3 regions of the Pseudoalteromonas lipolytica genome follow, and region 2 is predicted to be linked to each of the others. Evidence: predicted binding sites of a transcription regulator. Region 2 holds the regulator's gene; each other region holds the start of a gene.
The links. The regulator FliA, encoded in region 2, starts transcription of late flagellar genes. The targets are predictions, from matches to a motif close to CTAAAGNTNNNNNNNNNNNNGCCGATA.
Positions count from the first base shown of each region.

Region 1 (4,396 bases), 350 kb from region 2:
AAAAAAGCAAGCAATTGGCTGAAAGTGAATGGTCCATTTTTACGCTGGCTTTAATACCATATATGGACTCTCTCCGATTGCAAGACAGTAATTGATAGAATTTCAAAGTTCATTGCTGCCATATATTCGGCTTTTTTATGAGCAGATTTATCCGCTCTAGCCCTGATGGATATCCGCCCCTATCACCTTATCAATCTCGACGGCTTCTAACAGCCTTTGGTATTATCAGGTTTAAATAGGACGGCTATGAACCGTTTTCCGTCAATCTCAATCTTTGCAATTTTTGCTATTGAACTTTTGTCTTTTAATTGCGGTTAATGTTTTTATACAAATTTGTACCTCTCTTGTTTTACGGTCATCGCCCATGCCATTCGCGCCATTTTATTCGCTAATGCAACCACTGCTTTATTAAATGGCAGCCGCTCCCGCAGGTTATTTGCCCATAAGCTTACCTTGTCAGCTTTACTCCCCGATTTGACTAACGCAGCTCTGGCACCATTAATCAGCTGAGTTCGCAAATAAGTATTTCCTCGTTTACTTATTCCCTTTAACTTGGGGTTATCGCCAGTCGTATGCTGTTTGGCAACTAGTCCCAGCCAAGCTGCCATATGACGCCCACTTTTAAAGGTTTTACCATCACCTATTGCACTATACAAAGCTGTTGCGATGATGGGACCTATTCCTGTCATTGTTTCTAATTTCTGGCACTGCTCTATCTGATGGCTTAAAGCTTTTATCTCGCTATCCAAATCCGTGATTAACTTATCTACCTCAATTAATTCATCATACAAACTGGCTATGTATCGACGAGACAATGGCGTTAACATGTTACTCGCATCTTCTAAAATATCGGGGATAGACTTTCTCACTTGATTAACGCCTTGCGAGAGGCTAATACCATATTCGGCTAAGAGGCCTCTGGTTTGATTCACTAAGGCCGTTCTACATTTTATTCGCCGCTCTCTTATACGGTGCAACAGTTGAATGTCTTGTTGCTCTACACTTTTTATTGGCACAAATCGCATATTCACTCGTTGTGAAGCTTCAGCTATCGCTTCTGCATCATTGAAATCATTTTTATTTCCTTTTCGGTAAGGGACTACATATTGTGGAGCGATAACTTTCACTTCATGACCATAGTTTTGAATACTTTGTGCCCAGTAGTTTGATGAGCCACACGCTTCCATGACGACAATTGCGGGCTCTAAATTACAAAAATACTCTTTCATGTTAGTGCGTTTGAGCTTTTTCTTTTTGAGCACTTTTCCCGAGTTTGATAACCAAACTAAATGAAAAATGTTCTTGGCGATATCTAATCCAATTGTTATTTTATTCATGTGACTCTCTCTACTTTGTTTACGCTAAAACTTACCCTAAACTACTATGGCGCATTATGACGCCGTTGGGGAGTGGAGAGAGTCCATTCCATTAATCCGCAAAAATACTTAATCATTTTGCGTGATTAAACCAATCGCTACCTGCGTTAAAAATGTCTGATTTACGACTGCATGGATGCAGGAGGTAGAGCAATGCAGGAGCAATTGCCGAGAACAACTAAATAACTACATTTTTGCCTTGTTATCAACGCGGTTTTATTGCCTCAAAATAGACCACATAATTAAGCGTAATGGTATAACAAAAGGATAATTCAATTGAAAATAGCTGTATTTTTAGTTTAACGATTTAGGAAAAGAGAAGTAAATAATAATATGAAAAATAGAATAGTGAATTAGCAGAGAAGGAAAGTGGTGGAGGGAGCTGGATTCGAACCAGCGAAGGCTGAGCCGTCAGATTTACAGTCTGATCCCTTTGGCCGCTCGGGAACCCCTCCACACTAATTTTTATTGCATTTGGCCCCACTTAACTGAGCGTAGAAAAGTGGTGGAGGGAGCTGGATTCGAACCAGCGAAGGCTGAGCCGTCAGATTTACAGTCTGATCCCTTTGGCCGCTCGGGAACCCCTCCAATGCAACGGCGCTGATAATAGCAAACTGGCTCTTTAAGTAAAGAAAAAAACTAAAGAAAAATAGATTAATGCCGATAACTGGTTAATCTTGAAACTATTCGGCCAAAGTCTATGCAAATTGATGGTTTGTTGCTCAACGAGAGTCAACTTGATAATCGTCTTAACAAAAGTGTTCATGAACACCGCCAAGGTGAGTTTGCCTTATTATTGGCGATGCTGTCTCATGATGCGCTTGATTTTAGCCAGTTTCATTTACCGAAAACAGAATTAACCGATACTCAGAGTTCAGAACACGTACTCAGAAATGAGTTAGGGGCAGGCCCAAAACAACCATTAGCGCCTGAACAATATGATATGTTAATCGGGCAGAATAATGGGCTGCGACTTTTACAAGGTGGCTTGTCAGATATTCGCCTACGTAATTGTCTCAGTCCTGAGCCGCTTGCTATCCGCGATGATAAAAATCATGTGCCGTTAGAAGTCATCGATAACTGTGAGCCAGCAGTCAGAAAACGCTATTACGATAAAAACGCACCCACAGAGCGTATGCAAATGGATGCAGCTGCGTTTTATGACAGCTTAACGGACGAGGCGATTCATCAGCCTTTGCAATTGGCAACTGCTTAATTAATTGAAATTGTCATACTCGCCTTGTACGCTACACTTACAAAGGTAGGTAAATTGGTGCAAATCAGTAAAAAGTACAGCTAATTTTTTATGTGCTTGTTATAATGCGCCCAAATGGCTTTATGCCATTATCATTGAACCAAGTTATTAGGACTATAATGAAGAAAACATTCACGCTTAACCATGAGAAAATTAAATACCCTCGCATGGTTGATGCAGCTAAGCACGAAGTGAAGAAGTATTTAAAACGTGAGCGTAATAAAACTCTCCCAGAAGATGCCGATTACTGGGCATTTGATTGTAAATTTGGAGAGTCAGCTGACGACGCGAAAGTCGTTCATGTGGCGGAAATTAATAAATGCATTAGCGATATTGAAGCAAAAGGGCTTACATCGTTTTATGTCGAGATTCTAGCGCGTCCAGCACAACGCCAGTTACAAGAATTTGACGAAGAATAGTCGTTATAATTCATAGAATTTAAGAATGGGCCTTGAGGCCCATTTTTATTGTCTGAAATACAATGACATTATTTTGTGTTGATTTATATCACATGCCCACCACGCAACGGCTTTCCCTACAATGGCTAGTCAAGGTTTAGATTGGCTATATAAACAGTGAATAGCCGTGATTTAAATTGCGTGACACTTTTTATATTTTTTGCCGCTACCGCAAGGGCATTCATCATTACGGCCAGTTTTAATATCAGCAACGGGCGTTATTTCACCATCAAGGTAACGCCATAGTCCATCTTCTTTAATAAAACGCGATTTCTCGTGTAACTCACAATACAAGTTTTGGTAAAAGTAATTTGCTTTAAATTCTACAAAACCTTCTTGCTCGTTATATTCAGTATCTAAAACGCTTAGCTTGGTAAAACGACAGCTATTAGCAAAATCTTTGATTTCGCTAACAGGGTTAGCGGTTTGTTGGCTTTGTGCGTATGTTGTAAAGACATATTTTGCATCTTTTAAGGCATAAGCACTAAAGCGAGAACGCATAAGTTGTTCCGGCGTTTGTGCTTGGCTATCGCCTGTGTGCAAAGGTTGGCAGCAAAGCGAGTAATCTTGTTTGCTGCCACAAGGACAAAGGGAGTGTGTGAGTGATGTCATAACAACTTACCTAAAACAATAAATTGCTATTTTAGCAAGCCTATTGTGGCTGCGGTACTAAATTGTTTAATGGGTTGCTTTTGGTGAAGCAGTAAAACTTTGCAGATGCATGTTCTAAATTAAGAGTCATAGAATCTAGTTGATTGTTGCTGACAATATCTGTCCAGGTGATCACTGCGGCAAAGTTACCGTTGTGCAGCGCCGAACTTAACACATATTCAAGATTCACAAGGTGCTTTTGTCTGATCACTAACAGTTTACTGGTGTCGATTGAACATGAATCGAGTAATGCTTTACTTGGCACATGATCAGGTGCAATTAACAATGTCCACGCACTTTGACTGTTATAGTGATGTAATACCTTTAATAGCTCAAATGTTGCTGAAATTTCGTCTTCAATTTGAATTAAATTAACCGACGCTTTGTCGTTATCTTGTTGATAGCTTTTAACGGTTCTTAAGGTAATTGGCTGTAACATAACTTTCACTCACTGGTTGTTTATACAGTATGTGTATACAGTAGTTTATACAGTATTTTTGCGCAAGTGTTTTTTGCTATTTTTTTAACCAATTATTCAGCTTTTAATAATTTTAAAAATTAAATCTTTAAAAACAATTAGTTATTTTGTTTCTTTGCAGTGTGATATTTTGTGAAAAATGGATGAAATAATATATACAGTGTTTTATATCGAAGTT
Region 1 is NZ_CP032090.1:1,418,054-1,422,449, forward strand. It holds gene D0907_RS06435 (M48 family metallopeptidase) at 1-54, shown strand, start outside; gene D0907_RS06440 (IS110 family RNA-guided transposase) at 324-1,337, opposite strand; tRNA gene D0907_RS06445 (tRNA-Tyr) at 1,747-1,831, opposite strand; tRNA gene D0907_RS06450 (tRNA-Tyr) at 1,880-1,964, opposite strand; gene D0907_RS06455 (VC2046/SO_2500 family protein) at 2,077-2,592, shown strand; gene D0907_RS06460 (DUF6172 family protein) at 2,751-3,050, shown strand; gene D0907_RS06465 (YchJ family protein) at 3,222-3,701, opposite strand; gene D0907_RS06470 (SulA-like leucine-rich domain-containing protein) at 3,742-4,179, opposite strand.
Region 1: the regulator FliA is predicted to act here: its motif matches at 2,016-2,042, upstream of D0907_RS06455 (VC2046/SO_2500 family protein).

Region 2 (4,396 bases):
ATCATCGGTAATATCATCGCTGTCACTGCTCATGGTGTCTGATGTGATTGATGCAGGCCCTTGGCCTTTACCGTGCAACTCATCGAGCAAGCTTTCGAATTCATCTTCAGTAATTTCATCTATGTTTTGTGGTTGAGCTTGGGTATCACCCAATCCCCCATCAAATAACATATCAAATGCAAACGGATCGTCGTCATCAATATTACTAGAGACATCAGCAGTAACTTCGGGTGTATCAACAACCGGTTCAGGCTCAACAGTGACTTCTTCTGCTACTTCGTCTGTTACGGTTGTGTCTTCACCAGCGAGCTCTTCTGCTGTTGGTGGTTGACTTAATTTATGTAGGACGTCTAAGAGGGCTTGATCTGCTGGCTCTGGTTGTTCACGATTTTGAATTGTCGCGAACATTTCATTGATTGTATCGAGGGCTTGTAAAATAACATCCATAAGTTCTGGTGTGACACTGCGCACGCCTTGGCGCAACAAATCAAACACATTTTCAGCACCATGACACGCATCAACAAGTTCAGTCATGCTTAAAAAGCCTGCGCCACCTTTTACGGTGTGAAAGCCTCTAAAAATAGCGTTTAGTAAGTCTTTATCATCTGGATTATTTTCAAGCTCGACCAATTGCTCTGACAAAAGCTCTAAAATTTCCCCTGCTTCAACAAGGAAATCCTGTAAAATATCTTCATCGACTTCAAAGCTCATGCAGCTACTCTCCTCTTAGAAGCCCAGACTTGATAATAGGTCATCAACTTCATCTTGTCCTGAAACAACATCATCGCGTGACTCTTTATCAATAATTGGCCCTTCTGGACCTGCCAGCGTATCGCTTTGTGCAGGTGCTTTGTCTATGGCCTGTTTTTCTTGTTTTATTTGACCATCGTCTTGACTGCCGAATACAGTTAAGAGATTGATTAAACTGTCTTCTACTTCGCGCACTAATTCGATAACACGGCGTATTACCTGCCCCGTCAAGTCTTGATAATCTTGCGCCATTAGCACGTTGGTCATCAAGCCTTGTAACTCATCTGTTTTGGTGTGCGAGTTATTCATGAACTTATCTAAGCTGTGGCATAACGTTTTAAATTCACCGAGTTCAATTTCTCGATTCATTAAACGATCCCACGTTGGTTTAATCGTGGCAATTTCATCAGCGAGCTGTTGTGCTATAGGCAAACTCGCTTCCACGGCATCCATCGTTTTATTGGCCGCGCTTTCAGTCATTTCCATGACATAATTCAAGCGCTGCTTTGCATCCGGGATTGCTTCTGTTGTTAAATCTGTGAGTCGAGTATCAAGATCGAAGTTTTTTAGTGCTTCATGAAGTTGTCGTGTCAATTTACCGACTTCAGCAAACAACTCTGATTGTTCTTTTGATGCTGTTTCAAGTATCAGCTTATCAGCCTTCTCTTGTTCACCATTTTCAAGATACTCAACAAGTTGACGAGCTTGCTCTAAACTTATTTGAGGCGCAGCAAGTGCTGACATAAGCCTCTCCCCTTAGATTAACCTAAACGTTCAAACACTTTTTCCAATTTGGTTTTCAGTGTCGCAGCAGTGAATGGTTTGACGATATAGCCATTAACACCCGCTTGAGCAGCAGCAACAATTTGTTCTTTTTTCGCTTCAGCTGTCACCATTAACACGGGGATATGTTTAAGGCTATCATCAGCACGAATTGCGCGTAATAGATCAATACCTTGCATTCCAGGCATATTCCAATCTGTTACAACAAAATCAAACTCTTGATTTTGCAACATCGGCAATGCTGTTGAACCATCATCAGCTTCCTGCACATTGGTAAAACCTAAATCCCTTAACAGGTTTTTAATGATACGTCTCATTGTAGAAAAATCATCAACAACAAGAATTTTCATGTTTTTATCCAAAACATCCTCCGGTGAGGTTTGAACCTTATTTACTTACTACTAATTAATCCAGTCATTGATTTTTGCTTTGAGCTTAATCATCGCCTGACCATGTATTTGACTCACACGCGATTCGCTAACATCGAGTATGTGCCCTATTTCTTTTAAGTTCATTTCATCGTTGTAATACAAAGACAAAACGAGTGCATCTCTTTCTGGTAAAGATTGGATAGCCGTCAATAGAGACTGGTTAAACCGTTCATTTTTAACATTATTAAACGGTTTGTCTAGTGCTAAATCATGCCCCATAGGTGTGATGACGTCTTCATCAACGCCTAAATCCTCTATACCCAGTACCTTACTGGAATTTACATCATGTAGAATATGATGGTACTCATCCAGTGTAATATCAAGTTTTTCAGCAACTTCTGTGTCTTTTGGCTCGCGGTTTAAAATACTCTCTAAATCCGAAATCGTTTCAGCGACAAGGCGTGCATTGCGGTGAACTGAACGGGGAGCCCAATCACCTCGACGGATTTCATCGAGCATAGCACCTCGAATTCGAATACCCGCAAATGTTTCAAAACTGGCCCCTTTACTCGCATCAAAATTTTTCGACGCTTCTATAAGGCCAATCATACCTGACTGAATCAAATCATCGAGTTGCACACTGGCAGGTAAACGAGCAATTAGATGACACGCCACTTTTTTGACTAAAGAGGCATGTTTTTCAACAATCGCATTTAAATTCTGTGCTGATTGATATCCCATCGCTTTATTCACCGATGTTGTCATAGTTAACCGTTTACTAGTTTTTCAATAAAAAATTCTAAATGACCTGACGGTTGATTTGGAATTGGCCACTTAACTGCTTTCGTTGCTAATGTTTTAAATGCCACAGCGGCTGGTGAGTTTGGAAATAACTCCACAATCACTTTTTGGCGGCGGGTCGATTTGCGCATATTCTCGTCATACGGAATGGTTGCGACAAGTTCCATAGACACATCTAAGAATCGATCCGTTACTTTTGAGAGTTTAGCAAATAATTCTTGCCCTTCACGCATACTGCGCACCATATTGGCAACTATTTTAAATTTGTAAACGCCATGCTCACGACTTAACACTTTAATTAGGGCGTAAGCGTCGGTAATTGAGGTAGGTTCATCGCATACAACAACAACAACATCTTGCGCTGCACGCGAAAAGCTTAATACCATGTCTGAAATACCCGCAGCGGTATCGACAATTAAAATATCAAACTCAGTATTTAGCTCGCTAAATGCGCGGATAAGCCCCGCATGTTCTGACGGTGTTAACTCAACCATACTTTGCGAGCCCGAAGTCGCTGGCACAATTTTTATACCTGCTGGGCCTTCGACAAGAATTTCATCCAGTTCACACTCACCAGATAAAACATGAGATAAGTTTCTCTCGACACGTAAACCAAGCATTACGTCACAATTTGCCAACCCTAAATCGGCATCTAATACTAATACACGATTTCCCAGCTGACCTAATGCGATCGCGGTATTGAGTGACACATTCGTTTTACCCACACCACCTTTGCCGCCAGTGACAGCGATAACTTTAACGCCACTATTATTATTTTGATTCATTTTGCGCAGGCCGCTTGCTTGATCTAATACTGTGTTAATCATACATCCCTACTGTGTTCGACGCTACTGCTTGACGTCGTGAATGTTGTGCTTTTGCTCGTTTTAAATATAATTGCTCAGCTTTTTTTACTAGTTTTTCTGCATTCGCAACGCGAATATCTTCAGGAACACGCTGACCATTAGTAAGATACCCTATTGGCAAGCGATTTTGAATCGCAATACTAATAATCTCACCTAAACTAAGTGATTCATCTAACTTAGTGAAGATACAACCACTTAGTTGCACTTTTTTAAAGTGGCGAACGGTTTCTTGTAGCACGTTAATTTGCGCTGTTGCACTTAACACTAAATAACTGCGAATGTCGACACGCTGATTGCGCATTAATGTATTAAGTTGCTCAGTTAAGCGTAAGTCGCGTTGACTCATACCCGCAGTGTCTATTAATACTAGACGCTTATTGCGTAAATGGTATAACACTTCAGCTAATTCATTTGCGTCTTTAACTTGTTTCACACCACAGCCAATAATGCGGCCATAAGTGGCTAGCTGCTCATACGCTCCAATACGGTAAGTGTCTGTTGTAATAAGCGCGACTTTATCTGCACCATATTTTTGTGCACCAAGGGCTGCCAATTTCGCCACGGTGGTGGTTTTGCCCACCCCCGTAGGACCCACTAAAGCGTACACACCGCCTTGACGTAAAATTTCATTATTTGTTGTATGCATTTGGTTTTCAACCATTTGCAATAAGGCTTGCCACGCTTGTTGACGCGAAACGTCATCAGGAATAAAACACGCCATTTGCTCCGCAACATCACGCTCAATGCCCATACCGGCTAGGCGATCAATCATACAAGCGCGGGTAGGATCACGACGCGCCATGTCTTGCTGCATCAAACCAGATA
Region 2 is NZ_CP032090.1:1,067,188-1,071,583, reverse strand. It holds gene D0907_RS04845 (chemotaxis protein CheA) at 1-711, opposite strand, end outside; gene D0907_RS04840 (protein phosphatase CheZ) at 727-1,494, opposite strand; gene cheY (chemotaxis response regulator CheY) at 1,512-1,895, opposite strand; gene D0907_RS04830 (RNA polymerase sigma factor FliA) at 1,935-2,645, opposite strand; gene D0907_RS04825 (MinD/ParA family ATP-binding protein) at 2,672-3,532, opposite strand; gene flhF (flagellar biosynthesis GTPase FlhF) at 3,525-4,396, opposite strand, start outside.

Region 3 (4,396 bases), 690 kb from region 2:
AGCGAATGAAGGTGTTGTACGCGCTTTATTTGAAGAACAAGGTAAAGTCTTTAACGTTCGTTTATTGAAAGATAAAAACACTGGTAAACGTCGTGGCTTTGGTTTTGTTGAAATGGCTGAGGCAGATGCTGACAATGCAATTAATCAATTAAATGATAGTGAGTTCCAACAACGTACTTTAAAAGTACGTGAAGCAAAACAAAAACAAGAGAACGAGTCTAATAGTTTCCGTGAGGAATCTGATCAATCAGCGTAACAAGCTCTACGCTTAATTGCTGGTGACTAATCGGAGCCGTTGCATAATAGTGCAGCGGCTTTTTTTTGTCTGTTGCTAAATTTAATTGCTGCGTTGTAATAATACTACTGACACGATTTGCAATTGCACGGCCTGAGTCAATCAATTTAACGCGTTTGTCGTAATAGTTATTTATTGCATGGGCTAATAAAGGAAAGTGTGTGCATCCGAGTACTAATACATCAATATCATCTGCAATAGCGAGTTCAGCCATTGCTTCGTTGAATTCGGCTTTGAGTAGTTTTTTACTATGAAACAGTGTTTCTGCAATTTCCACCAGCTTAGTCGAAGCGTACAAGCTCACTTTTGTACCTTGACTGTGTGTCAAAATTAACGTCTCGGTGTATTTGCTTTTTGTAGTCGCGGGCGTGGCAAGTAAACCAATGTGCTTCGTATTACTTATGGCACATGCTGGCTTTATAGCAGGCACAACCCCCACAACTTCAATACTTGTATAGTGTCGAATAACGTCTAACGCAGATGTCGATGCTGTATTGCAGGCAATCACTAATATATCAACATGCAACGCATGCGTGTCTATAAAGTGTAATAGCCCTAATAAGCGTTGAATGATTGTTTGCGAAGTTTGCGCACCATAAGGCAGAAAGGCATTATCCATAAAATAGCTATAATCTGCATTCGGGATCAAAGCTTGGATCTGTTCAAGCACAGTTGTCCCACCAATACCTGAATCAAACACCATTATATGGACTGACAAACTACTTACCTCGGATCATGAAAGGCAAGCAGTTTGCCATGTGACTATCTAAAAAGAAAGCGAAGACTAGTTCTGTTCATTGGCTGAACGTAGTGTATTCATTTGCTCGAACATCGCTTTGGTATAATCAACCAATTTACTGACTTCTTCTTTATCTTGATTTAACCATTGCAATATTCCGGCAAGTTGATTTTGCAAACCAATATCACCAGCTTTATTAAAGGCTTCTTTTAAGTCATCGTTAAAAGGGGCGACCTTTTCTGCAACTTCTTTCTCTGGCGTTGGTTTATATTCTTCGTACCCTTTTATAGCTGCAACTGTTTTGGTTTGCTTCAAATCCATCGAAAAACCGACTAGCTGCTCATTACTCAAGTTAAGCTCTTTAGCTTGTTCAAAGGCTTCATCGAGTGAGCCTGAGAAAAATGTTTCGCTAACGCCTTGTAAGTCTTCCATCAACTCGTTAATGGCCTGCTGCTCTTGCTCATTAAGATCGCCATTCACTGACATAGAAAAAGATAAGTCACGTGATTGTGACGATTCACTGACATACGCTTCGTTGTCACCGTTTTTACTGTAGCTACTAGCGGACTTGCTCTCATATGCATCTGCAAAGCTAATACTGACTTCATCACCTTCGGCTGTGGTAAATGTATATTCGGCATTATTACTTAAGCTCACGTACTGTGCTTGGCTAACCGTCACGGCATTAGGTTTAGGATTAAATAAGTCTTCTTCAAGCTCATCAATACCTTTAAAGATACCTTCTTTCGATTTTTCGATACCCTCTTCGATATCGTCATTTAAGATGCCTGATTCTTTAAGTTCATCATAGGCATCATCGATTCCCATTTGTACGCCTTTGCGTGCCTCGCCTAACATGCCTTTTAACTTTTCATCATCAGCGCCATCTGCTTTTGCTTTACGCAGCGCACCACCAACAAAATTGAGTACATTTTTAACGATCTCATCAAAATCAAACAGGGGTTTATCTTTCTTTTCTTCTGCTTTAGGTAAACCAAGTGCTTGTGCAAGTTTATCGTCGAGTACTTTTGCAGCCAGTTCGCGGCCACGTTGTTGATAGCTATCTTGACGATTTTGAATGGTAGGCTGCTGCACAGACTGTTTACCATTGTATTTATTCAAATTTGTATTAGGCATATAGCCTAGGTTGCCAATTTTCATGATCCGACTCCATTTTATGGTTACCTCATTATCGGCCAAAAATCGCATAACTTAAGTTTTTTGTATAAAAAAACGACACTAAAATAAATAACAAAACTAGACAAATCCTCTCTGCTCCCTACAATAGCGCCGACAAATAGCTAAGAGATAAAAGGTAATCAGCCATGGCGGTTATAAAAATTGATACAACTCAATATGATGCACAATTGAGTGAGAAAGAGCAGCGCATCACGTCACAGTTTAGGCGCTTTGGTGTAAACACATTAGAAGTGTTCAGCTCTGATCCAATTCACTACCGTCAACGTGCAGAGTTTAGAGTGTGGCATGAGGGCGACGATTTATTCCACATTATGTTTGATCAGCAAAGCAAAGAGAAAATTCGCGTTGATGAATTTGATCCCGCCGCGCCACTCGTTGGCGAAGTGATGCAGGTGATGATTGAAAATTTAAAAGGGTGTGAGGTACTTCGCCGCAAGTTATTCCAGATTGATTACCTCTCTAGCTTAAGTGGTGAAATTCTTGTTAGTTTGCTTTACCACAAACCTTTAAACGATGAATGGCTAATTGCGATTAAAGAGCTTAAAGCAAAATTAAGCAGCCAGTTTAAAATCGACTTTATTGGTCGTGCACGTAAGCAAAAAGAAGTGATTGGGAACGACTATGTCGTTGAACGATTGAACGTAAATGGTAAAGAACTCATTTATCAGCAAGTAGAAAATAGCTTTACTCAACCAAACGCAAAAGTGAACATTAAAATGCTGGAATGGGCACAAGCGTTGTGTGAGCCCCTTAATAATGATTTGCTAGAGCTGTATTGTGGTAATGGTAACTTTTCAATTGCACTAGCCGGTTCATTTAACCGAGTACTTGCGACTGAGATCTCAAAGTCATCGGTTTATTCTGCACAGTACAATATTGCTCAAAACAAAGTCGATAATTTAGATATCATTCGTATGTCGAGTGAAGAGTTTACACAAGCCATGAAAGGCGAACGTACTTTTTCACGTTTAGACGGTATTGATCTAAACGGCTATAACTGCCAAACAATTTTAGTCGACCCTCCTCGAGCGGGGATGGATACTCTTACCTGTGATTTGGTGGCGAACTACGACAACATTATCTATATCTCTTGTAATCCCGAGACATTAGAACGAGATCTTGATCACCTTTGCAAAACACACGAAGTGAAACGTTTTGCGATTTTTGATCAATTCCCCTATACACATCATATTGAGTCTGGCGTCTTTTTACAGCGTAAATAACTTAAACTTTTGCCAGCGCAGCCAATAGCGCTGGCAATTGTTGTTCACTGAACACCTGTATATTATTGTCACTAAGTAACTTTGCAGTTAAACCCATTCCTCGAATCTTTTGCCCTGTGTGACTTCCATCATAAATATAATTACGTCCACATGACGGACTAGACTCTTTGAGTAGTGCGAACCGAATCCTTTGTTCTTTGCATACACGTAATGCTTGCTGTGCACCCGCTTTAAACTCTGCGGTGACGTCATGCGCATCCTGTGTTAATACTCTACCCTGGCTAATTTCAGCAGGCGCTCTTGGTGTAGGTAGACCACCCGCAACCTCAGGACAAAAAGACACAATACGCCCTTGCTGCTTCAGTGACTCTAATCCAGGATGTAATAAGTTTTGTGATTGACCGTCATAGCGTACCGGCTTTCCTAGTAAACAACTCGACACTAAAAGTTTTTTCATTTCTTCACCAAACAAAAAAGCTCCGCGAGCGGAGCTTTTAAATAATATTTTCGAGTCTCTTACTTAGCTGCTAAGTAATTAATTAGCTCAGCCATGCTTTTTGCATCGGTAATACCTGAGTCTGCACCTAAGATTAAACGATACTTACCATTCACAATAAAGGTTGGTACGCCTTTTAAGGCTCCTTTTTGTTGATAGTACTCTTGGTCGCGTTTCATTTTCGCTGCTATCGTACGTACTGAAAAACTGTTGTAGTACTTTTCAAAATCTTCAGCAGTTACACCTTGCGATACGAAAATATCTTTCATATCTGCAAGCTCATTAATACGCGCACGTTTACCATGAATGTGGTCAAAAATTGCACCAACTAACGCATCGCTATTTGGGAGTACTGTTGCTGTTGCATAACCTTGCGCAAGCACTGTTTGGATCTCAGGATCACGAGGACCAACAAAATTAACGTGATTCTTTTTAAATTTAAC
Region 3 is NZ_CP032090.1:382,090-386,485, reverse strand. It holds gene D0907_RS01825 (RNA recognition motif domain-containing protein) at 1-256, shown strand, start outside; gene murI (glutamate racemase) at 219-1,013, opposite strand; gene D0907_RS01815 (DUF5610 domain-containing protein) at 1,080-2,195, opposite strand; gene trmA (tRNA (uridine(54)-C5)-methyltransferase TrmA) at 2,360-3,457, shown strand; gene D0907_RS01805 (2-thiouracil desulfurase family protein) at 3,459-3,914, opposite strand; gene D0907_RS01800 (thiol:disulfide interchange protein DsbA/DsbL) at 3,974-4,396, opposite strand, start outside.
Region 3: the regulator FliA is predicted to act here: its motif matches at 2,225-2,251, upstream of D0907_RS01815 (DUF5610 domain-containing protein).